DNA from 3 places in the Arthrobacter sp. 210 2 genome. Region 3 is predicted to be linked to each of the others. Evidence: riboswitches for the same ligand, from Rfam matches in the RefSeq annotation. Region 3 holds a riboswitch; each other region holds the start of a gene.
The links. A riboswitch is a leader RNA that binds a small molecule or an ion and turns the genes downstream of it on or off. The one in region 3 is predicted to bind cyclic di-AMP.

Region 1 (10,084 bases), on a different contig from region 3:
TCCTGCTGGCGGTCATCAATCTGCGCGGCGTGGGGGAGAGCGTCAAATTCAACGTGGTGCTGACCCTGGTGGAGATGATCGCGCTGTGCATCGTGATCGGCGTCGGCTTCTACGTTATGGCCCAGGGGACAGGCAATCCGGGCGAAATCTTCGTGTTCAACGACTACCAGGACAAGGGACTGTTCCTGGCCGTCACCGCCGCCACCTCCATCGCCTTCTTTGCCATGGTGGGCTTCGAGGACTCGGTGAACATGGTGGAAGAAACCCGGAACCCGGAGAAGATCTTCCCCCGGACCATGCTGACCGGGCTCGGTATCGCCGTGCTCCTCTACATGCTGGTGGCGGTCTCCGTGGTCAGCGTCCTGACCCCCACCGAGCTTGAAGGCATCCGGGAAGCTGAGGGAGCCGCGCTCCTGGAAGTGGTCCACAAAGGCTCCCCCGACTTCCCGATCGACCGGGTCTTCCCGTTCCTGGCCGTCTTCGCCGTCGCCAACACAGCCCTGATCAACATGCTGATGGCCAGCCGCCTCATCTACGGCATGGCCCGGCAACACGTCCTGCCGCGGGCCTTGGGGAAGGTGCTGCCCGTTCGCCGCACCCCCTGGGCCGGCATCGCCTTCTCCACCATCCTCGCGCTGGGCCTGATCCTCTATGTGACCAGCGATCCCGAGAGCAACATTGTGGCCAACCTGTCCGGCACCACGGCGTTCCTGCTGCTGTGCGTCTTTACCGTGGTGAACGTGGCCTGCCTGGTGCTGCGGCGGAAGCGGGACCCCGACCGGAAGGTGTTCTTCACCTCGCCCGGCCAACTGCCCCTCGTGGCGGCACTGCTCTGCGCGTTCCTTGCCGGCCCGTGGGTGGGCCGCAACGTGATCCAGTACCAGATTGCCGGCGGACTGATGGTGATCGGGGTTGTCCTGTGGCTGGTTACCTGGCTGGTCAACCGGCGGACAAACGACAGGGATTCCAACGACAGGGATAGGGTTAACCCATGACTGCCTCTGCAGAATCAACAGTTACTTTCGACGGCCGCTTCGCCCGGGAACTGGCGGAATTGGCGGTTCCCTGGCAGGCGGAGGAAGCCCCCGACCCGCAGCTCCTGGTCTTCAATGAAGCGCTCGCACATGAGCTGGGACTCGACCCGGACTACCTGCGCATGCCCGAGGGCGTCCGGCTCCTGCTCGGCAACCACCTGCCGGAAGGGGCAACCCCCGTGGCCCAGGCCTACGCCGGACACCAGTTCGGTGGCTACTCGCCGTTGCTCGGCGACGGCCGGGCCCTGCTCCTCGGCGAGATCGTGGACGCGAACGGCCGCCTGCGGGACATCCATCTCAAAGGCTCGGGCCGCACACCCTTTGCGCGGGCAGGCGATGGCCGTGCCGTCGTCGGTCCCATGCTGCGCGAGTACCTGGTGAGCGAGGCGATGCATGCGCTGGGCATCCCCACCACCCGCTCGCTCGCCGTGGTGGGCACCGGACGGCAGGTGCGCCGGGATGACATGCTGCCCGGCGCGGTCCTGGCCCGTGTGGCCAGCAGCCACCTGCGCGTGGGAAGTTTCCAGTACGCGCGGGCAACGGACAACATCGAGCTCCTGCGCCGGCTGGCGGACCACGCCATCGCCAGGCACTACCCGGCCGCTGCCGAAGCAGAAAACCCGTACCTGGCCCTCTTTAAGGGCGTAGTGTCCGCCCAGGCCTCGCTGGTGGCGCAGTGGATGCTGGTGGGGTTTGTCCATGGTGTGATGAATACGGACAACATGACCATCTCCGGTGAAACCATCGACTACGGACCCTGCGCCTTTATGGACGCCTTTAATCCCGCCGCGGTCTACAGCTCCATCGACGTCGGCGGACGCTATGCGTACGCCAACCAGCCCGTCGTGGCCGAATGGAACCTCGCCCGCCTCGCCGAAGCGATGCTGCCGCTTTTCAATGAGGACCAGGAACAGGCCGTTGCCCCCGCCGTGGAAGCCCTGGGCGAATTCCGGAAGCAGTACAGCGATGCCTGGTTCAGCGGCATGAAAACCAAGCTGGGCCTCCCGGAAGCCCCGGCCGGAAGCCCTGGGGACGCCGCAGCATCGGAGCTGGTGGACGGGGTTGTTGCGCTGCTCAAGGACGGCCCCGTCGATTACACCCAGTTCTTCCGGAACCTCGGCCAGGCAGCGCGCGGGAACGTCCGGCCGGCCCGCGGCATGGTCCTGGACCTCGCCGCGTTCGACGCCTGGGCCGGGCAGTGGCTGGCACTGGATCCCGACGCTGACCTGATGGATTCGGTGAACCCGGTGTACATCCCGCGCAACCACCTCGTGGAGGAAGCGCTCGCGGCCGCCACCGAGGGGGACCTTGATCCGCTGCACCGGCTGCTGCAGGCCGTCAATGCTCCCTACGATGAACGCCCGGGCCTTGAACGCTACACGGAAGGCCCGCCGGAAGACTTCGGCACCTACATGACCTTCTGCGGTACGTAACCCGGAAGGGCCGGGAACGAGACAAGGGCGGCAGCCGGGATATCCCGGCTGCCGCCCTTGTCTGCGCTGCTTCGGTATGCGAGCGAAATTACGCTACGCGGACGAAGGAAGCTCCACTGAGCCAGCTAATGGAGTGGACCTCGGTCTTGAAGCCGTCAACGCCGCCGCTGACAACCTGGCCGTTACCGGCGAAGACGCCCACGTGGCCGGCGGTGATCACCAGGTCACCCGGGGCGGGGGTGCCCACCACGGAGCCGTACTGGTAGAACTGGCCCGGGGCCAGGTCGCCCACGGACTTGCCAACGGCGCGGAGAGCCTTCTCCACCATGGCGGTGCAATCCTGCTGGACGCCGAGCTGGCCGTAGGCGTTGGCCAGGATGGCTGCGCCGGTGCCCGTTCCGGTGGCAACGGGAGCAGCCGGTGCCGGTGCCGGGGCCGGTGCCGGAGCGGGGGCGGTGGAGGCGTAGGAGATGTTCATGCCGGTGTTCGCGGGAGCGGATGCGGCCTGGACCGGAGCGGCGGCGGGTGCTGCGTATCCGGCGCCCGGGATGGTGATCTGGTCGCCCGGGTAGATGATGGTGGAGATGTCCAGCCCGTTGGCCGCGAGGACATCGTTGAGGCTGACGCCGTTGGCGGCCGAGATGGCGCCCAGGGTGTCACCGGAAACAACGGTGTGGACGTTGGAGGCTGCTGCTGCGGGGGCGGCAACTGCGGCGGCGGGCGCCGAGTAGGCCTGGACGTTAGTGGCTTCGGTGCTGTCCGGGCCGGTCACGCCTGCATGGGCCGGAGCTCCGACGCCGAACGCGATGCCGGATGCAGCGGCAACTGCGAGGGCCGGGCGGCCGAGCGTCCGGGCCTGGGACTTGGCGGAAACAGCCAAACCCTGAAGCACGATCGAGCGGGCCGGAGTCGCGCGGTGACGGGCGGTGATGGAATTTTTTGACACGGTTGATCGCCTCTCCCATGCCTGCGGGGTGAGCTGTCGGGTTCGGGTTGGAGATACCCGGCCGAAAGCAACCCCGAACGGAACGAGGCGCTATCGACTTAACCCCAAGGCTTTGAAAAAGCCGCGGAAACTTGGTTCCCCCGTCCCTGCCAACAGGAAAGCGATTGAATCCCGTATCAGCGGCAGGGCTCGGCATGCTGAGGGGAATGTCCCGCTTGGGAGGGACACGTGAAAGACCATAACCCGCCCAGCCGCTGATTGTCACATTTGGATAACATACGAGGTCCTCCTCTCAGATTAAGCAATCGTTTTGACTGTCGGCTAAGATGCCGGGCTGACCTCGCCTGATAGTCCGCTGCTAACCCTGCGCGCACGAGCGCGTAACAAAGTCATAAAGTTGCGCACGTAACACCGCTCCTGCGGGAACGCGGATAGGTCCCTGCTTGGCGTCGACGGTGACATGGAGGGGCAGTACAGTGCCCACCTTGTCCTCCGCAATGGCATGCGGGTCACAGCGGGCGGGGCGGATATGCAAGGGGAGCTGACGGGGGCCGTCACCCGCCGTGAGGGTGAGGTTTTCCGGCCAGGGATTCCGGGGCGCTTCGGCCAGCAGGGGAGTGCCGCCAATGCTCCGTATCGTCAGGGACCGGGCCGCCTGGTCCGGGTTTTTCCCACCTGGTGCCGGGTGCGGGGCCACCACAAGATGGACGACGGCGGTGCGCGCGTCCGGTGCCACCTCCAGCTGTGTGCCCAGGCGGATGTCCGCCACGGCGGCTACTGCGGCGGCGAGGCAGAGTTCGCCATTGTTGCGCCGGAGGACCCCGAATGGATCTGAGGCGTTGAAGGTCAGTTGCCGGCGCCGGGACTGTCCGGGTGAGGTCACGAGGACGGTGGCCTTCGCCGTTTCTTCGTCGGGGGAGGGGTGCCCCTCGCACGTTGCAGCAGGAAGCGCCGCCGGCAGGCTTTTCGGCTGGCCGGGCGGCAGTTCGATGCCACCCCCGGCGGGCATCCAGCCGATCGCTCCTTTGAAAAAGGGAGAGACGACTTCGGCCTGGCTCACCGTCACAGCAGCGTCTGACGTATTGGTGAGCTGCAGCTGGACCTCAGGCGTGCCATATTGGTCCCGTGACTGGTTTAGCTCGACAGCTATGTGTCCTTGCCCTGCTGCGACAGTCGGTGCCGGCCCGGTAGCCCGCGGTGCTGCGAAGGGTGTGCATGCCGACGTTGCCTGTACCGCCGCCAGCGCTGCCGCCGCGGCCAGGAGCCGCAGGCGGCGAAGGCGTGGAAGGTGCGCTCCAGTGCCTGCCGATGCGCTGTGCCCGCCCATGGAACAAGTCTAGGATCGGCACTGCGCCGAGGGCGGAAATCCCGTGCTGCGCGACCGCTGCCACCAGATTCCGCTGAGCACAACAAGCAATGTAACGATGTGGCTACTGTGACCGCTGGGGCGGTTGTGCCGCCGGTAGGCTTCGGAACTATGTCCCCGTTCGTGACCAATGCGAGATCTCCCTTGCTGGGAGGCCTGCTGGCCGTTGCCCTCGCCACCTCGGCCGCGCTGCTCCCGGCATCAGCCGTTGAGATGCCGCCCGGCGGGTATCCGTCCTGGGAGGATGTGCAGAAGGCGCAGCAGACGGAGACCGGCAAGGCCGCCGAAATCTCCAGGATCAATGACCTGCTCAACGGCCTGCAGAGCCAGTCCGAGTCGGTGGGGAGCGCCGCAGTGACATCGGCTGCGGACTATGCCGTGGCCGACGCCGCCCTCCAGTCCGCCACCGCCAGGGTGGACGCCTTGGCCGCGCAGGCTGCCCAGGCAAACGGTGAACTGCTGCAGCACAGGAGGGAGATCGGCGCGCTGGCCGCCCAGTCCTACCGCACTGGCGGGACAGCCATGGGTTTCTTCGTGGCCCTGGACGCAGCACGTTCCGCGCAGGATGCCGTGGCGCGACAGATCGGGAGGAGCAGCGGCGCAGCGGGGAACTGACCGCACAGCTTGCCTCCCTCAAGGGGACGACGGCGGCAGTGGAGGGGGAGTACCGGCAGGGCCAGGCGGCGCTCGCGGCCTATGAGGCAGCCCAGGCGGCAAAGCGGGCAGCCGCCGAGGAACAGGCCCGCCGGCAGGCGGCAGCCGGCGCCAGTGTTGCCGGTGCCGGAACCCGGAATCCGCCGGCCGCGAATCCCGGGCTCCTGAATCCCGGCCCTCCCAATCCGGCCCCTCCTAATCCGGCCCGTCCTAATCCGGCACAGGCGAATCCTGTCCCGGCGGCTCCCGCCGCTCCAGCACCTCCGCCGGCGCCTGCTGTCCCGCCCGGCCCGCCCGCCGTCGTCGTACCTTCCATACCCGGCGGCGCCGTCAACGATCCGGCGGGGGCAAAGACCTATGCCTCCGGCCGCCTGGGCGCCTATGGCTGGGGCCAGGACCAGTTCCTGTGCCTCGCCCAGCTCTGGACCAAGGAATCCAACTGGCTGACCACCGCCACCAACCCCTATTCCGGGGCCTATGGAATCCCGCAGGCGCTGCCGCCGGGCAAGTATGCCAGCGCCGGCGGCGACTGGCTCACCAGCTACCGCACGCAGATCGACTGGGGCCTTGGCTACATCCGTGAACGGTATGGCTCGCCGTGCGGGGCCTGGAACCACTCCGTGGCTAAAAACTGGTACTGACCCGCACTGGATGCACGGGCGGTTACGCTTTTCACATGCCTGATTTCGAACGGTTCCGGATCATGCTCGAGGAGGAGCGGCAACGGAAGGTGGCCCTGCTCCCCTCCCTCCGCGCGGATATCGCCTCGGCCAACTCGGCCCGCCAGGACTCGAACGTGGACGACGAACACGATCCGGAGGGCGCCACCATCGCCTTCGAACTCTCGCAGGCTTCGGCGCTGCTGAAGCAGAGCAGCGCAGGCCTGGACCAGGTGGAGGCCGCCCTCGCACGCCTTGCGGCCGGGACCTACGGCAGCTGCGCCGTCTGCGGTGAAGCCATAGCCGAAGGGCGGCTGGAGGCCCGGCCCTGGACGCCGTATTGCATCAACCACGCTGCGGCGGGCCGGCAGTGAGCAGCACCGCGGACACTGTCACGGCTGCGGCAGGATTCGTTGACCGCACGCTGCAGAATGAGGGTGCCTGGTACCGGGCGGACGACGTCGGGAGCAGGCTGGGCGGGGCCCTCGCCTCCTACGGTTCCTCGGTGGGCGCAGTCCGGGGAACCGTCCGCGATGCACTCCGGAAGTACAAGGACCTGGACCATGACGGGGTGGTGCTGCTCGCCTCCGCCCTGTGGGGCCAGCCGAAGCCGGGTGCCCGGCCCGTCTTCGAACGGCGGCTGGCGGCCGTGGTGCTGCTCCAGTCCAGGGTGGGTGTCCTCCGGCACTCCGACCTGACCCGGATGGAGGGCTTCCTCCGCTCCGCGCAGACCCGGGAACTCGCCGATCCGCTGGTGGCCGATGTGGTGGTGCCGCTGCTTGCGGGGCTGCCCGACCGGGACCGGCAGCGGGCGGACGTCGTCCTGGCCCGGTGGCGGAAGGACCCGGACACCCGGCTGCGCCAGGCAGCGGCCCTGATTGACCAGCAAGCCAGACCGGAAGCCCCACCACAAGGAGACACCCATGAACGAGCCCTTTGACCTGGAACGCTTCCTCTCGGCGCAGGACAGCGGCGGAATCTATGATCAGGCGCTGGCAGAGCTGCAGCTGGGCCGAAAATCCGGCCACTGGATGTGGTTCATCTTTCCGCAGATTGCGGGCCTGGGGCACAGCGCAACGTCCCGGACATACGCCATCAGTTCGCTGGCCGAAGCCCGCGCATACCTTGAGCACGACGTGCTGGGACCGCGCCTGCTCGAATGCGCCCAGGCACTCACCAACCACGCCGGGCGCGCCGCAGAGGACATCCTGGGCGGCATCGACGCCCGCAAACTGCAGTCGTCCATGACGCTTTTCCTCCGCGCCGCGCCCGGCGAAACGGTGTTCAAAACCGTCCTGGCCCAGTTTTTCGACGGCCAGCCGGACGAAGCCACCGACGCCCTGCTGGCTGAACAGGACGGCGCATAGCCGTTACGGCGTGGGGCTGCCGCCGTTGACGTTCAGCGTTTCACCAATGACGAAGCTGGACTCCGGAGAGGCGAGGAACACGTACGCGGGCGCAAGTTCCGCCGGCTGCCCGGCGCGGCCCAGGGGAGTGGACTGCCCGAACTCCGGCAGGTCCTCCTTCGGCTGGCCGCTGCTGACCTGCAGCGGGGTCCAGATGGGCCCCGGCGCAACGGCGTTCACCCGGATGCCCTTGGGCGCCAGCTGCTGCGCCAGGCCCTTGGTGAAATTGTTGATGCTGGCCTTGGTGGTGGCATAGTCCACGAGCGTCGGCGACGGGTTGTAGGCCTGCACGGACGTGGTGTTGATGATGGTGGACCCGGCAGGCATATGCGGCAGCGCGGCCTTGGTCAGCCAGAACATCGCATACACATTGGTCTTGAGCGTGTGGTCGAACTGCTCGTCGGTGATATTGGCCAGCTCCTCCTGCGCCACCTGCTTGCCCGCGTTGTTGACCAGGATGTCCACGCCGCCCAGCACGGCCACCGCCGTGTCCACGACCTCGCGGCAGACTACCGGGTCCTTGAGGTCCCCGGGAACCTTGACGGCCTTGCGGCCCGCGGCTTCGATGATGCCGGCAATCCGGGCAGCGTCCTCCTCCTCCTGGGGCAGGTACGACAGGACAACGTCGGCCCCTTCCCGCGCGAAGGCGATGGCCGCCGCCGCGCCGATCCCGGAGTCCGCCCCCGTGACGATCGCCTTCCGGCCCTCCAGCCGTCCGGTGCCGCGGTAGGTGTCCTCCCCGAGGTCCGCCTTGGGCGTCAGCTCCGCATCCAGGCCGGGCTCGGGCTGGTGCTGTTCCGGCGGGGAGATCTGCTCGTAGGCGGTGACCGGGTTACGGAAGGTGTACTGGTCTGTCATGGTGGTCCTCCTGGTGGTTGGTGGATTCCAAAAGCTAAGTATGCTTACCGTTCAAGCCTAGGCATCGAGCGGCCACCTGCCAACCCGTGATTACACCCGCTGGACTTCCACGAGGCGCACTTGCGCGAGCTTGCCGCCGTCGACGGTCGCCGTCATAAAAGTGCAGGCGGGCTGCCGGCGGCGGTCCGTGGGGGAGCCCGGGTTCAGCAGCCGCAGGCCTCTTGGGGAGGTTGTGTCCCAGGGGATGTGGCTGTGCCCGAAAACCAGGACGTCGGCATCCGGGAAAAGGGCCTCGCACCGCAGCTCCCGCCCCTTGGCCTGCCCGGTCTCATGCACCATGGCAAAACGGACGCCTTCCAGGGTGATGTGCGCCGTTTCGGGGAGGCGGCTGCGCAGGTCCGGGCCGTCGTTGTTCCCGTACACGCCCACCAGCGAACGGCTTCGCTGTTCCAACCGGTCCAGCAATGCCGCCTCCACCCAGTCCCCCGCATGGAACACCACGTCGGCGTGCTCGACGGCGGACCATACCTGGGCGGGAAGGTCCCTGGCCCGTTTGGGGACATGGGTATCGGCAATCAGGAGGAGGCTGAGCGGCATAGGGAAATCCTGCCACGCGGGGCCTGTTCCGGCCCGCTGCGTGGACGTAATCTGGGGGCTGGAGGTGATTGCCATGGAGGCAGCGCAGGGTGACCGGATCATCGTCCACGGAAGGACTGTGGGATCCACGGACCGTCACGGGGTGATCGTTGAAGTGCGTGGCCAGGGCGGAACGCCGCCCTACCTGGTCCGCTTCGACGACGGACACGAAACCATCATGTACCCCGGCGGTGATTTCGCCGTCGAACGCGGGCACGGCACCTGAGGCCGGGCGGTGTGCTGGGCCCAGGATGAATGAGCTGGCAGACTGGCGTGATGGATCATTCACCGGCCTCCGCAGCATCCTCCACTCCGCCCGTCCGGACCGGTCCCCGGGATCCCGGTGACGCCTGGGTGGAGGGGGAGCGCGGCCGCTACTGGGGCCGGTTCGGCGCTGCGGGAGTGCTTGCCTATGACCCGTCCAAAGGCGTTCTGCTCCAGCATCGGGCTGTCTGGAGCCATAACGGCGGTACCTGGGGGTTGCCGGGCGGGGCCCTCCACGAAAACGAAGAACCCGTTGACGGCGCCCTCCGCGAAGCCTTTGAGGAAGCGGCGGTGCCGCCTGCGGGCGTGGACGTGCTCTTCACCTCGGTGCTGGATCTCGGCTACTGGTCCTACACCACCGTGGTGGTGCTGGTGCGGGAGCCTTTCGATCCGGTGATCAGCGATCCCGAGAGCATTGAACTGCTCTGGGTTCCGCTGGGCGAGGTGGAATCGAAGGAACTGCACCCCGGTTTCGCGGCGGCATGGCCTGCCTTGCGGGAGCGGCTGGCGTCCCCGTAGAGCGCGCTGCCTAGTAGTCCGGGCCGTATTCGGCGGTGACCAGGATGGGAAGGTGGTCCGAGTTACCGCGCGGAAGTGTCTCCACGCTCTGGATGTCCAGGCCCAGGGACGTCGCGAAGTCGAAGTGGCCCTTGAACACCTTGTACCGGGTGTAGGTGCGGCGGTTGCTCAGGGACAGCGCATAACCCGAATTCTTCATGTGGATATCAAGGTTCTTGGTGAAGAACGGGTAGTTGAAGTCGCCCACCATCAGGGTCATCAGGCCCTTGCCCATGCTCAGCAGCTCGGCATGGGCGGCATGGATCTGCT
Region 2 (10,084 bases), on a different contig from region 3:
GATGCAACTGACATGGAATGCTTACCTCAATGTGAATGGCCGCAGTAGCGGCTCGAATGCTGGGTTTCCCCGCAATGCGAATTGGAGAGGGGCGCCCGACGCTGGGCTGGGGGGCGAATGCCTAGGAACTTCGGCGGGTGGGAAGGTCAGGCGTGCATTCGACAACAGCGCATGTCGGCAGCAGCTGATGTGCTGGGCCAATATTCTGCGGCTGCAGGTGCTGTTGAGTTCTTGTTCACATTGGAAGTGTGCAGCGTAACAATGGCAACTTGCAAGTAACAATGGACGCGATCGTCCGCATGGTGAGACAAAATGCTCCATTGTGGCGCAGATCACGATTCTAGAAGTGGCCAAAGAATAACGTTCGTTATCCGACAAAAGGCCATAAAAGGCGCGAAATCGGAACATTCTTCGCCCAAACACTGCTTTCCTACTTTTTTATTCAACTGAGGGACGAATCCCAAAATCAGCCTCCTTACTTTCCGGACGTGTCCAGCGGCGCGCGGACGGGGCAAGAAAAATTTTCAGGTGTGGGGCACCGAAAGCGCGTTATGGCTCCAGCAGCAGGACCGTAAGGAGTTCCGCACGAGCTGGTGAAAGTCCTGCAGCAGAAGGGGGGCAGTATTCAGCTGGCTAGGCTGGGATTCACAGCTTGGGCACAGGAAGCGCATAGCCCGGCTTAAACGAATGATCGGAGAGTTGTCCCATGGCCACTTCGCACTCCATGACCAACAACCTCCCCACGCTCTCGCACCCGGACGGCTCCCCCATCCGTGCCCTGGTGGTGGACGATGAGCCCAGCCTCTCCGAACTGATGAGCATGGGCCTGCGGATGGCCGGCTGGTCCGTCGCCGTGGCCGCCGACGGCCCGGAGGCGGTGAAACTCGCCAAGGACTTTCGCCCCGACGTGCTGGTGCTGGACGTGATGCTTCCCGGGTTCGACGGCGTCGAGCTGCTGGCCAGGATCCGCGCCTTTGCGCCGGAGGTGCCAGCGCTCTTCCTCACCGCCAAGGACGCTATCCAGGACCGGATCGTGGGCCTGGCCGCGGGCGGCGACGACTACGTCACCAAGCCGTTCAGCATGGAGGAAGTCCTGCTCAGGCTCTACCGCCTGGTGCAGCGTTCGGGGGTTGCTGCCATGGACACCGCCGAGCTGGTGGTGGGCGACCTTGTCCTCAACGTCGATACCCGGGAGGTCACCAGGGCGGGTGACGATGTCCAGCTCACGGCCACCCAGTTCGAGCTCCTCCGCTACCTGATGGAGAACCCCAAGAGGGTGATCAGCAAGGCGCAAATTCTGGACAGGGTGTGGGACTACGATTTCGGCGGCCAGGCCAACATCGTGGAGCTCTACATCTCCTACCTGCGCAAGAAGATCGATGCCGTGCACCCGCCCATGATCCACACCGTGCGCGGGGCCGGCTACGTCATCAAGCCGGCGGAGTAGGCGCCATGGTCTCCCCCGAAGCTCCGCAGTCCCATCGGCGGAGCTGGCTCAAACCCGCCACCTGGCACCTCCGCACCCGGCTGATCCTCCTGGCCATGGCCTTGCTGATCGCGATCTGCGGCGCTGTGGGAGTGGTCAGCTACGCGTCCATGGATGCCTTCCTGACACGGCAGCTTGATGAGCAGCTGAGCCAGGCTGCAGAAAGGGCCAATGATCCCGGCCGTCCGCCGATGGGCGGCTTCAACGGACGCGACCCGCTGGACGCGCGCGGGCAGAGCGTCGGCACGGTCAACGCCAGGATCCTCAACGGCCAGGTCAACAGCGGCGGCTTCCTGGCGTCAGACACCACCCGTTCCGCGCTGTCCACCGAGGACAAGGAAACCCTGCTGGCGCTGGCCGCCAACGCACAACCGGTGGACCGCGCCCTCTCCAACGGCAGCTACCGGCTCGTTGCGGTGAGAACAAATTTTGGCGATGTCCTGGTGACCGGGCTCCCCCTCACCGGCAAAGAAAGCACCCTCACGTCGCTGGTGTGGACCTTCGTCTTCGTCTCGCTGGGGGGCCTGCTGCTGGCGGGGCTGGCCGGAACCATCCTGATCCGGCGCACCATGAAGCCGCTGGAACAGCTCTCCGAGGTGGCCACCCGGGTGTCACAGCTGCCGCTCGACGCGGGTGAGGTGGCGCTGGCGGTGCGCGTGCCGCCGTCGAACTCCAACCCTGGAACGGAAGTGGGCAGCGTTGGCCATGCACTGAACCTCATGCTGGACAACGTGGCCAGTGCGCTGCAGGCACGGCAGAAGAGCGAGACCAAGGTGCGGCAGTTCGTGGCGGACGCATCGCACGAGCTGCGGACCCCGCTGACCGCCATCCGCGGCTACACCGAGCTGATGCGGATGACGGAGGACTTAACTCCGGACGGCCAGAAGTCGCTGGCCAGGGTGCAGAGCCAGTCCGAACGGATGACGGCGCTGGTGGAGGACCTGCTGCTGCTCGCCCGCCTGGACGAGGGGCAGCCCCTGAAACTCAGCGAAGTGGACCTCACGCAGCTCGTGGTGGAGAGCGTCAGTGACGAGAAGGTGATGGCCCCCGGACACACCTGGCGCCTTGAGCTGCCCGATGAGCCGGTGGTGGTCAACGGCGATGCCTCCCAGCTGCACCAGGTGCTGGTGAACCTGCTCTCCAACGCCCGCAAGCACACACCGTCCGGCACCACAGTGGTGACCGGCGTCGGCACCTCGCCCGAGGGTGCGGCGATCGTAACGGTAACGGACGACGGCGGGGGCATCCCTGCCGCATTCGTGGACCATGTCTTTTCACGCTTTGCCCGCGCAGACGCGGCCCGGAAAGGCTCGGGAGACCAGGCGGGAGCCTCCGCGGCCGAAGGCACCAGCGGCCTGGGCCTGTCCATCGTGCAGTCAATCGTGGAAGCCCACGGCGGCCGGGTAACGGTGACGTCACGGCCAGGCCATACGGAGTTCGCCCTGCAACTGCCACTCCTGCAGCAACAGGGGCAAGACGACGCGCCGTCGTCGTGATCTCCGTTACCTAAATGTGACTTAAGCGTTCCACTCCTGTACCGTCGATTGGGTGCGGTTCCCGTTCGGACCGCATATCCGGATGACGCCAAGCTCTGCCACTTCCCGGATCTCCCCGATTGACCAAGGCAGAGGCGGGGGACCCACCGTCCCGGGCATGTACCGCCCTTGGGGTTAAGCCAGCACGTGATCTTTCCGTGTGGCCGGATGCCCTCATCCGAACCCGACAGCTAACTCCGCAGGTGTGAGAGGCGATCAATCATGTTCAAATTCCCGGTAAAACCGCGCCCGAAAAACGGCTCTGACAGCAATGCGGAGCGCCCTGAAGGCAAGAACTTCACCTTTGGCCAGCGTGCCGCAGTCCTGGCAGCGTCCTGTGCACTGCTGGTCGGAGTAGGCGCCGCAGGCCAGGCCACCAATGCCATGACCACGGCCTCATCAAGCGCCCAGTCCACAGCGGATTCGGACGCGCAGATGAGCATCGAGAAGAGCGAGATCCGGTCCAACCCGGCCGAGTCACCCGCGCCCCCTGCGATCAACGTTGTGCCCCAGGCCGCGGAGCCGGCACCGGCCCCCGCACCCGAGCCTGCTCCGGCAGAACCTGCTCCGGCACCCGCCCCTGAACCCGCGCCCGCACCGGCACCGGCACCCGAGCCGGCTCCCGTCGTCGCGGTTAATGACCCCGCAGGTGCCCAGGCTTATGCAGCCGGCCAGCTGGCATCCTACGGCTGGGCCGCGGACCAGATGCAGTGCCTGGTGACGCTGTGGGACAAGGAATCGGACTGGACCACTACGGCCACCAACCCCAGCAGCGGCGCCTACGGCATCGTGCAGTCCCTGCCCGCCGAGAAGATGGCGAGCGCCGGGGCCGACTACCTCACCAACTACCGCACCCAGATCAACTGGGGCCTGAACTACATCCAGGAGCGCTACCAGTCCCCGTGCGGCGCCCTGAACTTCCACTACGCCAACAACTGGTACTAAGCCTGCGCTGCCGCCGTTGAAGCGGCACCAGTCTGTTGAAGCGGCCCTCTTCCGTTGAAGGGGGCCGCTTCTGTTGTAGGGGGCCACTTCTGTTGAAGCCCTTGTGTTGAAGCCGGCCCGGGGCCTGGTTTATTTTGAACCATGAAGTTCACTACCACCATCCAGGGCAGCGGCAATAAGACCGGCATTGAGGTTCCCGAGCATGTTGTGGAGGGGCTGGGGGCCGGCAGGCGGCCTCCGGTGGTGGTGACCATCAACGGCAAGAGCTACCGCAGCAGCATTGCGGCGATGGGCGGGCGGAACATGATCTCCCTCAGCGCCCATAACCGGGAGTTCACGGGGGTCTCCGCTGGAGAAACCGTGGACGTGGAGCTGGAACTGGACACCCAGCCGCGGATCGTGGAGGTTCCCGGGGACCTTGCGGCAGCGATGGCTGCGGAGCCGGCCGCACAGGAGTTCTACGCCACCCTCAGCTACAGTGCCCAGCGGCGGTATGTAGAGCCGCTGGATGACGCCAAGACACCGGAAACCCGGGGGCGGCGGATCGCCAAGGTTGTGGCGGACCTCAAAGCCGGAAAGAAATGACCGGCTGGCCGTTGCCTTCCGCATCCACGACGGCGGTGACACTGCTGTAGTCCGCGATGTGCAGCACGCCGTCCGGCAGCGGTCCGGTGTTTGGGCCCACAGCCACGGTGCGGATGCCCGCAGCAACGCCCGCGGCAATGCCGGCGGGGGCGTCCTCGAACACCAGCGCCTCCGCCGGCTCCGCTCCCAGGAGGGCTGCGGCCTTGAGGTAGCCTTCCGGGTCCGGCTTGCCGCGGCTTACCTGTTCGGCCGTGACTGCAATGGCCGGCATGGGCAGCCCCGCAGCGGCCATGCGGATGTCGGCCAGCACACGGTCGGCGGAGGTGACCAGCGCGACGGCGTCGGCGGGCAAGGCTGCCAGCAGCCGCGCCGCTCCGGCCAACGCCAGGATGCCGTCCGTCCGGACCCGCTCCATGGCCCCGAGCTCCGCAGCCAGGGCGTGAACATCAGCACCGGCAGGGGCAAAACGCCGGACCGTATCGATGGCCTGCACACCATGGGACGTCCGCAGGATCTCCTCGAAGTCCAGGCCGTAGCGCACGGCGAACTCACCCCAGACCTCTTCCACCACAGCGGTGGAGTCCACCAGCGTGCCGTCCATGTCGAACAGGACGGCACGGCAGGTCAGGGTTCGTTGGCTGGCGGGAGCGGAATGGCTCATGCTTCCCATCGTGCCCTAACGGCCGGGGATGTACTGCACCGCCCACCTGTTGCCGTCGGGGTCTGCGAAGTAGACAAAGTGGCCCCAGTCCTGCACATCAACGTCGCTGACATCCACCCCGTTGCCTTTCAGGTGCCGGTGCGCTGCCTCGATGTCGCTGACCACCAGCTGCAGGTTGGAGCCCGTGCCGGGAGCGGCGTCCGTGAGCCCGTCGCCGATGCAGATCGAACAGGCGGAGCCGGGCGGCGTCAGCTGGACAAAGCGGATGGAGTCCGTGGGCCGCTCGTCGAAATCGGCGTTGAACCCCACCTTGTTGACGTAGAAATCCTTGGCGCGGTCCACATCGGACACAGGGACATATACAAGTTCAAGTTTCCAGTCCATGGGCACAGGCTACGGCCGGGCCCGGGAATGCGGAAGGCTTCGCCCTTGCCCGGCTTGGCGGGAAGCCTCTACCGGAGCTTAGCGGGGCGAAGCTAGCCTGCGATGCCGTACAGGCGGTCGCCCGCGTCCCCAAGCCCGGGGACGATGTAGGACTTCTCGTTCAGCTTCTCGTCGATGGAGGCCAGGACGATGGTGACGTTGGCGCCGGACAGCTCCTCCTCCAGCTTGGCCAGGCCCTCGGGCGCCGCCAGCAGGCAGATGCACGTTACGTCGGATGCGCCGCGCTTGAACAGGAACTTGATGGCCTCGCGCAGCGTTCCCCCGGTGGCCAGCATGGGGTCCAGCACGAAGATCTGGCGGTCCGTGAGGTTCTCCGGGAGCCGCTCTGCATAGGTGATGATGTCCAGGGTTTCCTCGTCCCGGGCCATTCCCAGGAATCCCACCTCGGCGGTGGGCACCAGCTTGGTCATGCCCTCGAGCATGCCCAGGCCTGCGCGCAGGATGGGAACCACCAGCGGGGTGGGCTTGGTGAACGCGGTACCCACGGTGGTGCTGACGGGCGTCTCGATGGTGACCGGTTCCGTGCGGACCTCGCGGGTGGCCTCGTACGCCAGGAGCGTCACCAGTTCTTCCGTCAGCTGCCGGAAAACCGGGGACGGAGTGTTTTTGTCCCGGAGAACGGTGAGCTTATGGGCGACCAGCGGGTGGTCCACAACGAGAGTGCGCATGCGTCAAAACTATCATCCGGCGTTATCCTTGCCGCGTCCGCCGTGGCCCTCATGGTGCATGGCATCCGCCACGACATCGCGCACCACGGGGTGCTCGAAGGTGGGTGCCGGGCCTGCGTGCTCCCGGCGCCGGATCAGGTGGAACAGCCGGTGGGCCAGAATCACCATTCCCACCCAGGCGAGGCCCAGCAGCCAGCCGGCCATAACGTCCGTCAGCCAGTGGTGGCCCAGGAACACCCTGCTCAGGCCCATGGCGATGATGAAGATGACCCCTGCCGTGATGGCGGTGATCCGCGCCCAGAGCATCTGGAACTGCAGGCACATGATGTAGAGCAGCACACCGATCACCACCGTGGTGTTCAGGGTATGGCCGCTGGGGAACGACGGAGAGGACTCGTACGGCGGTACCGCTTCTGTGTGGTCCGGGCGGGTCCTGCCCACGAGCCGCTTGCCCACTGTGGTGGCCGTGGTGGACACCAGTGCCGCACCCCCGACCAAAATGATGGGCCGCCATGTCCTGCTCAGGAAGGTCAGCCAGGCCGTGAGGACGCTTGCCAGGATGGGCATGCCGACCCCGCCGCCCACATTCGTGAAGGCGGTGACAAAGGCGTCCGTTTCCGGGTTCCGCAGCGTCTGGAAGTATTCGAGGGCGGGAATATCCAGGCCCGCCAGCCCTTCCTCGTCCACCACGTCGGAATACACCTCGGTGCCCAGCGCGGCAAGGCTGACCACCAGGGCTCCGCCAATGATCAGCGTCAGCCACAGGGCCGCATACGGCTTGATCCACTGGTCCACGCGGTCTCGGACGGTGCTCATGTGTGCCTCCCGGCGGATGTTCGTCACGGGCTCTGGGTATCCTTCGAAACTATCATTGAGCCATGGTCTCCGCTGAAAAACACGACACGTGGATGGGGCTTGCCCTCACGGAAGCCCGCCGTGCCCTTGCTACCGAGGACGTGCCTATCGGCGCCGTGGTGTTGGGGCCCGACGGCGCCGTGCTGGGTTCCGGACGGAACCAGCGGGAGGAGCTCGGCGACCCCACCGCCCATGCCGAGGTGGTTGCCATCCGCCAGGCTGCGGAGCGGCTGCGGGAGCGTGCGCTGATCGACGGCGGCCAGGCGGACGGCTGGCGGTTGTCCGACTGCACGCTGGTGGTCACCCTCGAACCGTGCGCCATGTGTGCCGGCGCCATTGTCCTGGCCCGGATTCCCCGGGTGGTTTTCGGGGCGTGGGATGAAAAGGCGGGAGCGGCGGGCTCCGTGTTCGACGTCCTGCGCGAGCGCCGCCTTAACCATTGGGTGGAGGTCTATCCAGGCGTACGGGAAGCGGAGTGCGCGGTGCTGCTGCGCGATTTCTTTGCCGGGCACCGGAGCCGGCTTTAGCATCTGTCAGACGGCCGGTAAGGTCAGGCGGCCATGCCAGATCCGCCAAAGAGTTGTTCCGCCCGGCGGATGAGGTGTTCCGGGACGTCTGCGGCAGAGCCCCAGTTCCTGCCCCGGCCCAGGAAGACGGCGGTACCGCGCGGCACCACCACGTCATCCACGCCGCACTCCTGCATCAGTCGGGCGGCCCGGGCATTGACGGGATGGTTCGCGGAGTGGCCTTCGGCGTTCAGGTAGACGCACCAGTCGCCGCGGATGACGTCCTCCAGGACCCCGCACACCAGGCCTTCAAGGACCTCCGGGTTGTATTCCAGGCGCTCAACGCGGACAGCCTCGGCGTCGTCGTCCGGGATGATCAGTGCCGTGTACTTCGTGGTGTCCACCATGTTTGTCTCCACCAGCGTTAACACCAAAAAGCTAGGTTGTGTTCCCCGATTCAGCGGGGCGCCTAACGGGCGGACGTGCCTTTTGGGCCGGGTGTGGCGAGGGCCTCCAGGACAGTCTCCGCGGTCCGGTTCCAGTCCGGCAGGCGGGTCCGGGCTTCCATGGCGGCCCGCCGCCATGCCTGACGGATGTCCGGGTCCCCGAGCCAGCCGCGCAGCACCTCAGCCAGCCTGGCCGGGCCCTCCCGGTCGCCCGGCACAAGGGGCACTGCCACTCCGGGAAGCCGGGGGCCGCCGTCGTCATCCGCCAGTCCGGCAAGCCCCAACGCTTCCACCGCTCCCGTCCCCTGGCGCACTACCACCGGAAGGCCCCGGGCAAGCGACTCTGTAACCACCATTCCGAACGCCTCAGCCCGGGACGGCAGGAGGCTCAGGTTGGCAGCGTCCCACTCCCGGTCCAATTCTTCGCCCACCAGCTCGCCGGTCAGCCGCACCCGCTCCTCCAATCCGTAGGCGGCGATCGCGGCCCGCACCTTCCCCGCGTATTCGGGGTCGGCCTGGTCGGACCCAACCAGCGCCGCCGTCCACTCAAGGTCCTGGATCCGGGATAACGCATCAACCGTCAGCAGCTGGTCCTTGTTGGGCAGGAGGGCGGCCACGGCAATCATGTGGGGTGGCCGGGAACCGGAAGCAACAGGTGCGGGATCCACGCCGGGCAGTGCGACCCTGATGCCGTGAAGCCCGTGCCGCTGCGTCAACGTGGCCGCTGTGCTGCTGCTGGTGCTGATGAGGCCGGAAGCGGCGCGAAGAGCGCGCGCCTCCCGCTTCCATGCGGGCCCGCCAGGGCCATCGGGCACTGTCATGTGGAGCAGCACCCAAGTCTCGTGCCCTGCCTTGGCTGCAAACTCCATCTCGTCCGGGGCACCCACGGCCACCAACCCGTCCACGATGACCACCGCCGGCCCCCGTCCCGCCTCCGGTTCCCACGCCCCGAGAAGCGTGCCCAGCCGGCGTCGATCCTTCGCCGAGGCCTCGGGCCAGGATCCTTCCACGGCCAGCACCTCGACGTCGGTTCCCAATCCCTTCAGCCCTTGCACCATCCGGGCGTTGTAGGCGTTCCCGCCGGAATGATGGTGGATGTTGCCGGGGACCAGCAGGTGGATGGGTCGCATGGATCAGGCGGAAAGGTCCAGCGAGAAGGTGGCCCACGCGTCCGGGTTCTCGCGGAGGGTGACGTCGATGCCTTCAAGGTGGCGGCCGTCGTCGTGATCTTTGATCTTTTCGGCGACCGACTGGGCGATGTACCGGGCGAGCGCTTCCGTGGTGCTGAGCTTGCCGGCGAAGTCGGGATGTTCGTCCAGGTTGCGGTAGTTCAGCCCTGCCAGCACCTCCTCGATGACCGTGCCTGCGGCGCCGATGTCCAGGACGATGGCGTCATCATTAAGGGCACGACGGCGGAACGCCACTTCCGCGACGAAGGTTGCGCCGTGCAGGGCCTGGGCGGGGCCGAAGGCCTCCCGAGGCAGGCTGTGGGCGATCATGAAGTGGCGGCGGACGGTCAGGCTGAACATGGATTACCTCGTGGCTTGGGAGTCGATGGGCGGGGTGGGCTTATTGGTGTCCTGGCTGTTTCAGGCGTCCTGGCTGGTGCCCTGGCTGGCGGCCTGCCTGCTGTCCTGCGGGTACTCGATGACGTGGCAGAGCGCCTCCAGGGTTCCGTCGGCCAGGCCCTGCACCACATTCGGCAGCTCGTCGAACGGCGACGAACCGGTAAGGAAGGCGTCGAACACCGGATCAGCCAGCAGGGAGACGGCCAGGTCCAGGCGGTCCGCGTTGGTCCGGCGGTGGCGGCGGGCGCGTGCCACCACCCCTACCTGGCTGGCCCTGATGGACAGGCGGCGGGCGTGGAAGTCCTCCCCCAGCGGCAGGGTGACCTCACGGTTCGCGTACCAGGACATTTCGATAACGTCCCCTTCGTCGCCCGCCAGCTGCAGG
Region 3 (10,084 bases):
CCGGCCCCGTGTGCTGGGCCGGGGATGCCATGCCGTAGAGGAGGCGGAAAGGCATCAGCCGGGTGCGCCCGGGATCGGGTTCGATCATTGTTCCGCACGGCACCTCCTGTACGGAGGGCATGGTGCCGTGGCCCAGGGCAGCCAGCAGGGGGGCACCCACCGTTGACAATGCCATCATTGCCGCCAGCGGATTTCCCGGCAGGCCCAGCACGAACCTGCCGTCCGGCAGCTCAGCCAGGACGGCGGGATGCCCGGGGCGCATGGCCACGCCGTCGATGACCAGCCGCCCGCCCAGCTCGGCAACCGCGCGGCGCAGGTGGTCCGTGCCGGAGCGTCCGGTCCCGCCTGTGGTGATCACGACGTCGGCCGGCAAGTCGGGTGCGCCGGGCGCCTCCGGGACCACATCCTCCAGGCCGGCGAGCCATTCCTCGTAGGAATCGCCGATTTTCTGCTGTCCCCCGGCAATGCCGCCCAGCATTGCGACCACTGCCGGCAGTTGGGGACCGAAGGTGTCGCGCACCTGGCCCGGAACCGGAAGGCCCTCCGCCACGACCTCGGAGCCGGTCAGCAGCAGCCGCACCAGGGGTTTGCCCTGGACGCGCACCTCATCGTGGCCTGCCAGGGCAGCGAGTGCCAGATGCGCGGGATTCAGCTCCACCCCGGCTTTGACCAGGACGTCCCCTTCCCTGGCTTCTTCCCCCGCCTTCCGGATGTGCTGGCCGTTGCGCGGCTCCCCCGGTCGCGCGGTTCCACCGGTTTCCAGGATGGGGAGCCCGTCGTCGTCCTTGCCCAAAACCGCGCTCTCGCTGCGCAGTATCGCCTTGCCGCCGGGCGGAATCAGGCCGCCGGTCACGATGGGGCTGGCCTGGTGCGGCGCCAGCCTGGCCCCCGGCTCAACCAGGATCCACGGGCCGGTGCCGTTGACAGCCCATCCGTCCATGGCCGAGGACGCATAGTGCGGCATGTCCTGCAGTGCCGCAATGTCCTGGTCCAGGCGGCGGCCCAGGGCAAGCTCCAGGGCCACCGGGCCGGCAGGAATCGGCGTGGCAGCATCAAACGCTGCCTGCCGTGCTTCCTCCCATGTGTGGGCAAGGTGGTGCGGGGTGTCCTGCCCTTCGGGTCTACCTGCTTCTCCCTGGGGTTCCCCGGTCATTCGCCGGGGGTCCCGGCGGCTTCAGCGTCGTAGTCGGCAGCAAGTGAACGCGCCACGGCCAGGGCAGAGTCCATGGACGCGGCATCCGTTGTGCGGCCGGAGCCGGAGGCCAGGCCGGCGGCAAAGCCGGCAATGAACGTGGTGAGCGGAGCAGCCGGGCGGACCACGGAGTGGGCTGCTACGCCGGCAAGGGACAGGATGGCGTTGACGTCTACCTGGACGTCCTCGAGTTCATAGGCCTGGAGCAGGGACCTGCACCATTCCTCCAGCGTTTCATCCTGGCTCTTCATGAACTGCCTCCCACGTTAACTGCGGCCGGGACGGCCATGGTCCTTGTCCTGGTTGCCGGCGGCAATCCCTAGTGCGGCGGCATCGTCCCACGTATCCACGTCTGCTGTGGACGCGGCGGGGACGCTGACAAGCTGCACGTCCAGACTAGCAAGGAGCGAGCGGACAGAACCGTTAATCAGGGCTCCCCGGGACGCAAGATCCTGCGCAGCCTTTTTTAGCGCACCTGTGCGGTAAAAACCGGCCAGTGGCTGGATCCGGCCTGCCGGTGTGCCGTCTTCAGTCCGGGCCAGGACTGCGTCCGCCCCCGTTCGTTCCCCGGCTGCCAGGGACGCCTGGAGCACACTGACCGCGTCGGTCACCAGCGGCATGTCGCAGGCGAGCACCAGAGTGTAGTCGGACCCCGCCCCCGCGCCGGCGAGGGTGTCCAGACCGGCGGCAATCGCGGCTGCCGGCCCGGCGAACTCGGGCTGTTCACGGCAGGACAGGATGCCCTCCGGAATCAGCCCGGGCGGACCCACCACCACAATGCGCCGGGCCGCTGCAGCGGCAGCAAGGGAGCGCTCCAGCAGGGTGGCACCCTGGAATTGCAGGTTCTGCTTCGGCACTCCGCCAAGCCGTGCGGACCGGCCCCCAGCCAGGATGAGGGCATCAAAGGACGGCATGTTCGATTCCACGGTCCCAGCCTACCGGCGGTCACGGATGTGGCGGGGTGCGGAAGGCAGGTCAGGCAGCGCGTTCGGGCAACAGGAACGGATCCCACGCCGGCGTGGGCTTTTCCAGTTCCTTAATCTGCCAGATGGTGCCGTGCGGAGGCTCCGGCACGAACCGCAGCTTCCAGCCCATTTCGGCCGGGGTATGGTCCCCTTTGGCGTTATTGCAGCGGAGGCAGGCGGCTACCAGGTTCTCCCAGGAATCGGCACCACCGCGGGATTTTGGATGGACATGGTCAATGGTGTGGGCCGCTTTTCCGCAGTACGCGCACTTGTGCCCGTCCCGCCTGAGCACACCCCGCCGGCTGACGGCGGTGGCGTGGTTGTATCTGGGACGGATGTAGCGGTTCAGGAGTATCACGGACGGGCGGCCCAGGATCTCCTGGGGACCCACCACGGGATCGTCCCCCTCAGCCACCACGCTCGCCTTGTTGGTCAGCACAAGCACCAGCGCCCGGCGGAATGAAATAACCGCCAGCGGTTCATATCCAGCATTCAGAACGAGAGTGCGCATGCACGTACCTCTTCACGGCCGCACCCGTCAGGGGCACGAGGGCCGGCTGCCCTCGGCATGGTCCGGGCTATGGATCGACACCACAAGAGTAAACAAAGAAGTCCACTATCGGCTAATCTGCCCGGCATCGCCCTCCTGCATCATGGGGGCGCAGGGCGGGCCACAGGGTGCGCCCAGTCCGTTAAAGCGAACATGACCCCTGCCACAAAGGCAGGGGTCATGTTCCTTCAAGCGGACAGTCCGTCAGGTCAGCCGGGGATCAACCAGGCGTCCCGTCGGGAACATCAGTTCACGCGGATGAATACCGGGCCGGATCCTACGTTGGCGCTGAAGACAACCGTCTGGTTGCCGTTGTAGCCGCCGTGCACGGCCTGGCCGTTGCCGGCGTAGACAGCAACGTGGGCCATGCCGGCACCGCCGTCGGCGTAATAGATCAGGTCGCCGGGCTGGGCTTCGGCGGCGCTGACCGTGCGGCCGAGGGACAGGTAGCCTGCAGGCCAGTCGTGGAAGTTGATGCCCACGGCTGCCAGGGAGTTGGTCACCAGCATGGTGCAGTCCTGCATAACACCCAGCTGGGCGTAAGCGGCGGACAGGATGGCCGCACCCTTGCCGCTGGCTGACGCCGGAGCTGCGGGGGCGGGAGCAGCGGTAACCGTGGCGGTGACCTTCGGAGCTGCAACAGGCTGGGCTGCCGGAGCGGCTTCCTGAACCTCAACCTCGGGCTCTTCCTCGACAACAACCGGGGCCGGCGTAGTGGTCACGGCGGGCTTTTCGTAGGTGATGGCGATGGTGGAAGCCGCGGAGATGGGGGCTTCAACAGCGGACTCGACTTCCAGCGTCGAGGCGGAAGCGGAATCCCGCTGGATGTTGGCATCAGCAGCGTTGGCTGCAATGCCGCTGGTCAGGACCAGGCCGGAAGCGGCGGCAATAACCGCGGCCTGGCGGCCCACGCCGCCGGCGTTATCGCCGACAGCCTTGGCAATGACGGCGATTGAGTTGGTTTTGGTGACCTCGGCGCGGTGCCGTGCGGTAGCACGAGTAGTCATCAGTTCTCTCTTTCGATTTCCTCGGGGCCTGTGGGCAGCCCGAGAGTTTTGGACGCGCCGGCATCTTGGGGGTATGTCGGCGCGCCCCGAACGGGGATGTGTGATCTAGCGAAAAACAGGGGGCAAAGAAATAGTTCCCGGGGCCGAAGCGCCCAAGAACTATTTGCCCAGGGTGTAGAACGAGGAGGTTCCGGTGGCGGCCACGGAGTGCAGCAGGGTGCCCTGGGAAGGGTTGAGGGCGCTGATCATCATGCCGTTGCCGACGTAGATGCCCACGTGTGCGCCGCCGTTCTGCATGACCAGGTCGCCCGGCTGCGGGGTGGAGGTAGGCGTCATGGCCGTCCAGGCGTTGACGCGCGGGATGCTGATGCCGGCCTGGGCGTAAACCCACTGGGTGAAGCCTGAGCAGTCCCAGCCGTTGGGGGTGGTGCCGCCCCAGACGTAGGGGCTGCCGATGCCGGTGTAGGCGATAGCCGCGAGGCCGGAGGTGGCTGCTGAGCTGACCGCCGCCACTGCCTTTTCTGCGGTGGATGCAGTGGTGGCCGCAGCTGAATCATCGTCGGCTTCGTCGGCGTCGGTGGACTGGGCACGGACCGGCTCGATCTTCGGCGCAGCGATGGTGGTCACCACGGGGCGTTCGAAGGAAACGGTTGCGGTGGGCTCGGCGGTGACGGCAAGGGCGGTCTGCGCGGAACCCGACTCGGTGGAAGCGGAGACACCAGCGGTGGTGTCCGCTGCAGTGGCCGGCAGTCCCATACCAAGAACAAGACCGGAAGCAGCTGCGACAACTGCTGCCTGGCGACCTACTGTCCCGGCATTGGCACTAACAGCCTTGGACATGGCGTCCAAAGGGTTGGTACGAACCGTTTGTGCACGGTGGCGCGCAGAATTATGGCGTGAAGACACGAAGGTAGCCTCTCCCAATGCCTGCGAGGTGAGCTGTCGGATTCGGATGGGAGTCACCCGGCCGCGCGGCTTCCAAGGAAGCTTTGCGACTTAACCCCAAGGCCTTCATGAAGAAGGCCAAAATTGGTTCCCCCGCCCCTGCCAGACGATGAAATGCGAACGGACCTTGAGCGGTGGCAGAGCTAGGCAATCCACTCAAGAGCGTCAACTTCGGAAAAGTTGACGCGAGTTAGACGGTACAGGAGTTTTGCAGCAATGTCACATTCAGGTCACGGCTGGTAACACCCAAGTGAGACATTGCACTCATTTGACTAAAGCCAGCGCGTGGGATCGACAACTTCGCCGTTGACCTGCACCTCAAAGTGGAGATGGCAGCCGGTGGAAGCTCCGGTGGTCCCGCTCAGCGCGACAACGTCGCCGCGGGAGACCGTCTGGCCTTCTGTCACATTGAAGGACGACAGGTGGTTGTAGGTGGTCTCCAGGCCGTTGCCGTGGTCCACCACAACGCGGTTTCCACCGCCGTACTGGTGCCAGCCAACAAATGTCACGGTGCCGGTGGCAGCAGCGAGGACGGAGGTGCCGCACTGTGCCACATAATCCTGGCCCCGGTGGAAGTCGCCCGAGCCGCCGGTGATGGGGCTGACACGGTAGCCGAAGGGGGATGCAGTGGACATGGCGGCGAGCGGGGCACCAAGGCTCCCGGCAGAAGCGGCGCTCGAGACGGCGCCGGCAGACTGGGCACTGAGGAGCTGCTTAAGCTTGCCGTCCGGGTCAGCCTGCGTGACAACCGCCGAGCGGCTGAAGTCAATCTGGGCTCCCGCCTCGGCTGTGACAGCCGGCTGGGGCGTAACTGCCGAGGCAGCGACAGGTGTGCCTCCGGCGTCGGTGGCCATCACGGGGCTGGTGGCCGGAACAGTCACGGTCAGCACCAGGCCGGTGGCGGCAAGGGCAATACCGGCTTTTTGGCCGATGCCGCTGGCGGAGGCAAACTCGGTGATCTGCTGGAAGGGACCCCGACGGCGGCGCGCATCACGGTGGAGATCGCGGGGGCGCTCCGTGTGGATGACTTCGACGACACGCGGTGTCGAAGCGGGGCTGGCCGCGCGGCGGCGCCCCCTGGAGGTCTGCATGGACAAGAAGGATTCCTCTCTGAAAGCCTGCGAAGTTAGCTGTCGGATTCGGGTCAGAGAGTTCAAAGACCCGGTCCGCCGTAGGCAAGCTTCGGCACAGAGATATCCCCGGAAAGGGTTCCTTCGCTGGAAGAGGCTTGCTGCTGACGGACTTCACCCCAAGGCAGTCCCCCGCTGCCGCTTGTGGTTCCCCCGCCTCTGCCAGTTATTGCTCGTGCACCTGGTCCGCTGGCAGAGCTCGGCTCCGGATCAGGTAACGCTTTAGTATCAACGCTCGCGTTCAACTATAGAGGCTTAAACCCCAAAGTAACAATTCCGTTATCTTTGCCTAAATGCCATTCGATAGGGTAATCGCGCCCGGGCGGGTCGTCTACCGGACCGCGACAAACACGTGGGCGGCCACTTCCGGAGGAAGCTCCAGCGCACCTTCGATGCCGGGTACCCGCACGGAGATGTAGTCCCCCACCCGTTCGAGCGACACGGTGGCGCCGGGGCGGATGCCGCCCTCATCAAGCTGGACCAGCAGTTCGGGCTCCACCTGGATGGGTTCGGCCAGCCGGCTGACGGTGACCGTCGACGCAGGACCGTACGTTTTCATCGCTTCCAGCAGGCTCACGGCTCCGTCGGAACCGCCCGGCAGGGGCTGGCCGCCCAGGGCAGCGAGTCCCGGGATGGGATTGCCGTAGGGCGACTCCGTGGGGTGGTCGAGCATCTCGTAGATGCGCCGCTCCACCCGTTCGCTCATGACGTGTTCCCACCGGCAGGCTTCGTCGTGCACGTACGCCCAATCGAGTCCGATGACGTCGGCCAGGAGCCTCTCGGCCAACCGGTGCTTGCGCATCACTTCGGTGGCGCGCTTACGGCCGGTTTCGGTGAGCTCAAGGTGCCGGTCGCCGGACACCACCACCAGCCCGTCCCGCTCCATCCTGCCGATGGTCTGGGAGACCGTGGGTCCCGAGTGGCGGAGCCGCTCGGCAATACGGGCCCGCAGGGCAATAATGTTCTCTTCCTCAAGCTCCAAAATGGTGCGAAGGTACATTTCCGTAGTGTCGATCAGATCCGTCATCCAGCTCAGCTCCTCGAGCGCAGTACCTTGCGTTGTCCCACCGTATCGCCTATCACTGCGACGTAGTCCGGTGGCAAGCTTAGCCTATTTTGACTTTGTCCGAATAGTTCGCGGTTGCCCCCAGGACGTCTCAATGGCTGGACTATGACGGGTCCGGTTCCCGCCGAAACAGCTGTTCAGGCAGAATGGGAAAGGCCTCAGTTGCAGTCATTGCCGACTGCCGGCCAGCGACCATCCACCCGTTCGGACCAAAGCCACGTCCACGCCGAAATTGGAGCCCCTGTGAGCGAACCCAGCATCACTATTCCCGCCGACCTCCTGCCTCAGGACGGGCGGTTCGGCGCAGGACCTTCCAAGGTCAGGCAGGAGCAGATTGATGCGCTGTCCGCGGCATCAAAGAACATCCTGGGTACCTCCCACCGGCAGGCCCCGGTCAAGAACCTCGTTGGCTCGGTCCGCGAAGGCCTGAGCCAGTTCTTCCGCGCACCCGAAGGTTATGAAGTAGTCCTGGGCGTGGGCGGCTCTACGGCATTCTGGGATATTGCCAGCTTCGGACTCGTGGAGAAGAAGGCCCAGCACCTGTCCTTCGGTGAGTTCGGGTCCAAGTTTGCGGCCGCAACCAACAAGGCTCCTTTCCTGGATGCCTCCTCAATCATTAAGTCCGAGCCGGGCACCCGCCCTGTGCCCACGGCCGAAGCAGGCGTGGACGTTTACGCCTGGCCCCAGAACGAGACCTCCACGGGTGTTTCCGCTCCCGTGCAGCGGGTGGCAGGTGCCGATGAGGGCGCGCTGGTGCTGGTGGACGCCACCTCGGCTGCCGGCGGCCTGGACGTAGACGTTGCAGAGAGCGACGTCTACTACTTTGCACCGCAAAAGAACTTTGCCTCCGACGGCGGACTGTGGCTTGGCCTGTTCTCCCCCGCTGCCGTGGAACGCGCCGCCCGGATCAAGGCCAGCGACCGCTGGATCCCGGATTTCCTGGACCTGCAGACCGCCATCGACAACTCGCGCCTGAACCAGACTTACAACACCCCGTCGCTGTCCACCCTGGTGACCCTGGATGCCCAGGTGCAGTGGCTGAACTCGAACGGCGGCCTCGAATTCGCGGCCAAGCGCACGGCGGACTCTGCTGGCCGCATCTATTCATGGGCTGAGGCTTCGGAATTCGCCACCCCGTTCGTCGCCCACCCGGATGAACGCTCCAACGTCATCGCCACCATCGACTTTGACGAGTCCGTGGACGCCGCCTTGGTGGCCAAGGTCCTGCGCGCCAACGGCATTGTGGACACCGAGCCGTATCGGAAGCTTGGCCGCAACCAGCTGCGCATCGCAACATTCGTTGCCATCGAGCCCGCTGATGTTTCCGCATTGCTGGCAAGCATCGACTACGTGGTGGGCGAGCTGCGGAAGTAGGCCGCAGGGACACCTTTAACGTTCGACGGCGCCGCCCGGGTCCTGCCCGGGCGGCGCCGCTTGTATGTCCCCGCTTTGCATGTCTCCCGTTGGGAGACGTCGGCACTTACGGTGTGCCGGCGTCGTCCCCGGCAGACTGCTCCCCAAAATCAGTGTCCGCTGGATCAGAGTCCGTTGCCTCGAGATCCGTGGCCTCCACCTCCGTAGGCTCCACGTCCTGGCCGGTACCCTCATACCCTGACGGTACGCCGTCCAAAACCGGTCCGGCGGCGTCCGCCGGCGCCGTCTCCTGTTCCGAAGCCTCCGCTTCCTGGTCCTGCGCGTCCTCAGGCCGGACCCGCTCCGCCCACGGCACCCACTCCGGGGCCAGGATGGAATTCTCGGACGGCAGCAGGCCCAGCTCGCTGACGGTAACTACTTTCGAACGGGAGTTGCGGGTAAGAACCGCGTACCACTGCCACCCTCCGTAGCCGGCAAGCTTCGACTCGAACAGGTGCGTCACCAGGCGGTCGCCCTCGCTCTTGGCTGCCAGGTGGGGCCCGATGTCGGAGGCAGCGGTGATGCCCTCCAGGGCTGCGCGGGCAGTGTCGACGGCGGCAGCCAGGAAGGCATCAGGCTTGCCGGTCCGCCACACCGGCACACCTGCCGGCGGGCGCTTTGCAATGCTTTTCGCACCTGCGGGGGCTGCGGTCCCGGCCTCCCCCGGAGTGGGACCTGCCTGGTCCTGCGCCTGTGCCGCCGGCTGTTCAGCTTCCGGACTCATCGGTGCCTAAACGTCCAGCTCGTCGGCAACCTTACGCAGGGCAGCGGCGATGGCCTTGCCCTTGTTGCCTTCCGGGTATTTGCCTTTGGACAGGGTGCCGGACAGGTTGTCCAGCACGCTCACCAGGTCCTGGACCAGCGGAGCAAGGTCCCTTGCGCTGGGCCGCTTGGCCTTGGCGATGGACGGCGTCTTGTCCAGGACACGCAGGCCCAGGGCCTGCGCACCTTTCCGGCCGTCGGCAACGCCGAACTCCACGCGGGTGCCGGCCTTGAGCTCCGTTACACCCTCGGGCAGCGACGATTTGGGCAGGAAAACCTCCTGGCCGTCCTCGCCTGCGAGGAACCCGAAGCCCTTGTCCTTGTCATACCACTTGACCTTGCCGGTAGGCACGTAATCAACCTTCTTCGTTCTGCTGTCGTGAGACACGGCCGGCCGCCACCGCATCCGCAGTGTTGTGCGGGTTCAAGGTATGGCAGCTGCAAACCGTGTTGGTCTGTATCTTTCAAGGTTATCCTGCCCGGTGCCCGAATCCTGCTTTCAACGGCGTCAGGTAACGCCGTTCACGCCCGCCGCCGCAGGGGCTGTAGCGTTACGTCCATGACACCCTCGCGCTACCGGCGGCCCATCATGATCGTCGCCGCAGTCATTGCCGTGCTCTCCCTGGCCGCCGTGGGAGCCGTCATGGCGCTTGCCTTCGCCGGCTCGGTGGCGCCGGCGTGGGTCACCTATTCCGCACTGTACGGTTTGCCTGTGGCGTTCCTCCTTATGCTTTTCCTTGTTCTGGACAGTGTTGCCGGGCGCCGCCGGGCAGGAAAGCCTGACCAGCGGTAACGTTGGACTGATGTCCCTTATTCGCGCGCTCAGCAAGGACCTTGAGGCACGCAGCGATGACTCGTTGCGGGCGCTGTTCGACGCGCGGCCGGACCTCATCTCCCCCACTGTTCCGGATTTTTCCGCCCTCGCCGCACGGGCAAGTGCACGGGTCAGCGTCCAACGGGCCCTCGAACGGCTCAACCGGCCGCAGATGCAGGTCCTCGAAACCCTCCATTTGTGCACCAACACGGACACTGAGCACAGCGCCTCGGCGGCCGG

Region 1: another riboswitch for cyclic di-AMP. It lies ahead of AC5RWA_RS18865 (C40 family peptidase); the one in region 3 lies ahead of AC5RWA_RS18420 (C40 family peptidase).
Region 2: another riboswitch for cyclic di-AMP. It lies ahead of AC5RWA_RS07065 (aggregation-promoting factor C-terminal-like domain-containing protein); the one in region 3 lies ahead of AC5RWA_RS18420 (C40 family peptidase).

What each region holds. Positions count from the first base shown of each region.
Region 1 covers NZ_JBNHIE010000012.1:32,024-42,107, forward strand. Annotated here, with positions in the region: gene AC5RWA_RS18855 (APC family permease) at 1-995, shown strand, start outside; gene AC5RWA_RS18860 (protein adenylyltransferase SelO) at 992-2,467, shown strand; gene AC5RWA_RS18865 (C40 family peptidase) at 2,556-3,413, opposite strand; cyclic di-AMP (ydaO/yuaA leader) riboswitch at 3,417-3,586, opposite strand; gene AC5RWA_RS18870 (hypothetical protein) at 3,772-4,740, opposite strand; gene AC5RWA_RS18875 (hypothetical protein) at 4,891-5,394, shown strand; gene AC5RWA_RS18880 (aggregation-promoting factor C-terminal-like domain-containing protein) at 5,433-6,074, shown strand; gene AC5RWA_RS18885 (TraR/DksA family transcriptional regulator) at 6,110-6,466, shown strand; gene AC5RWA_RS18890 (DNA alkylation repair protein) at 6,463-7,032, shown strand; gene AC5RWA_RS18895 (DUF1810 domain-containing protein) at 7,016-7,459, shown strand; gene AC5RWA_RS18900 (glucose 1-dehydrogenase) at 7,463-8,356, opposite strand; gene AC5RWA_RS18905 (metallophosphoesterase family protein) at 8,447-8,953, opposite strand; gene AC5RWA_RS18910 (DUF1918 domain-containing protein) at 9,027-9,218, shown strand; gene AC5RWA_RS18915 (NUDIX domain-containing protein) at 9,269-9,775, shown strand; gene AC5RWA_RS18920 (endonuclease/exonuclease/phosphatase family protein) at 9,786-10,084, opposite strand, start outside.
Region 2 covers NZ_JBNHIE010000002.1:548,773-558,856, reverse strand. Annotated here, with positions in the region: gene AC5RWA_RS07080 (winged helix-turn-helix domain-containing protein) at 1-14, opposite strand, end outside; gene AC5RWA_RS07075 (response regulator transcription factor) at 707-1,447, shown strand; gene AC5RWA_RS07070 (HAMP domain-containing sensor histidine kinase) at 1,453-2,982, shown strand; cyclic di-AMP (ydaO/yuaA leader) riboswitch at 3,086-3,238, shown strand; gene AC5RWA_RS07065 (aggregation-promoting factor C-terminal-like domain-containing protein) at 3,244-3,966, shown strand; gene AC5RWA_RS07060 (YdeI/OmpD-associated family protein) at 4,108-4,551, shown strand; gene AC5RWA_RS07055 (HAD-IA family hydrolase) at 4,532-5,212, opposite strand; gene AC5RWA_RS07050 (glyoxalase superfamily protein) at 5,228-5,596, opposite strand; gene upp (uracil phosphoribosyltransferase) at 5,689-6,324, opposite strand; gene AC5RWA_RS07040 (phosphatase PAP2 family protein) at 6,337-7,140, opposite strand; gene tadA (tRNA adenosine(34) deaminase TadA) at 7,203-7,706, shown strand; gene AC5RWA_RS07030 (hypothetical protein) at 7,730-8,092, opposite strand; gene AC5RWA_RS07025 (glycosyltransferase family 4 protein) at 8,155-9,261, opposite strand; gene AC5RWA_RS07020 (6-pyruvoyl trahydropterin synthase family protein) at 9,265-9,660, opposite strand; gene AC5RWA_RS07015 (zinc-dependent alcohol dehydrogenase) at 9,721-10,084, opposite strand, start outside.
Region 3 covers NZ_JBNHIE010000011.1:123,788-133,871, forward strand. Annotated here, with positions in the region: gene AC5RWA_RS18395 (molybdopterin molybdotransferase MoeA) at 1-1,153, opposite strand, end outside; gene AC5RWA_RS18400 (DUF6457 domain-containing protein) at 1,150-1,443, opposite strand; gene mobA (molybdenum cofactor guanylyltransferase) at 1,459-2,118, opposite strand; gene AC5RWA_RS18410 (HNH endonuclease) at 2,168-2,668, opposite strand; gene AC5RWA_RS18415 (NlpC/P60 family protein) at 2,953-3,714, opposite strand; gene AC5RWA_RS18420 (C40 family peptidase) at 3,874-4,554, opposite strand; cyclic di-AMP (ydaO/yuaA leader) riboswitch at 4,625-4,795, opposite strand; gene AC5RWA_RS18425 (M23 family metallopeptidase) at 4,932-5,750, opposite strand; cyclic di-AMP (ydaO/yuaA leader) riboswitch at 5,761-5,973, opposite strand; gene AC5RWA_RS18430 (iron-dependent transcriptional repressor DtxR) at 6,121-6,816, opposite strand; gene serC (phosphoserine transaminase) at 7,099-8,229, shown strand; gene AC5RWA_RS18440 (DUF3027 domain-containing protein) at 8,336-8,992, opposite strand; gene AC5RWA_RS18445 (cold-shock protein) at 8,999-9,382, opposite strand; gene AC5RWA_RS18450 (hypothetical protein) at 9,590-9,823, shown strand; gene AC5RWA_RS18455 (helicase-associated domain-containing protein) at 9,834-10,084, shown strand, end outside.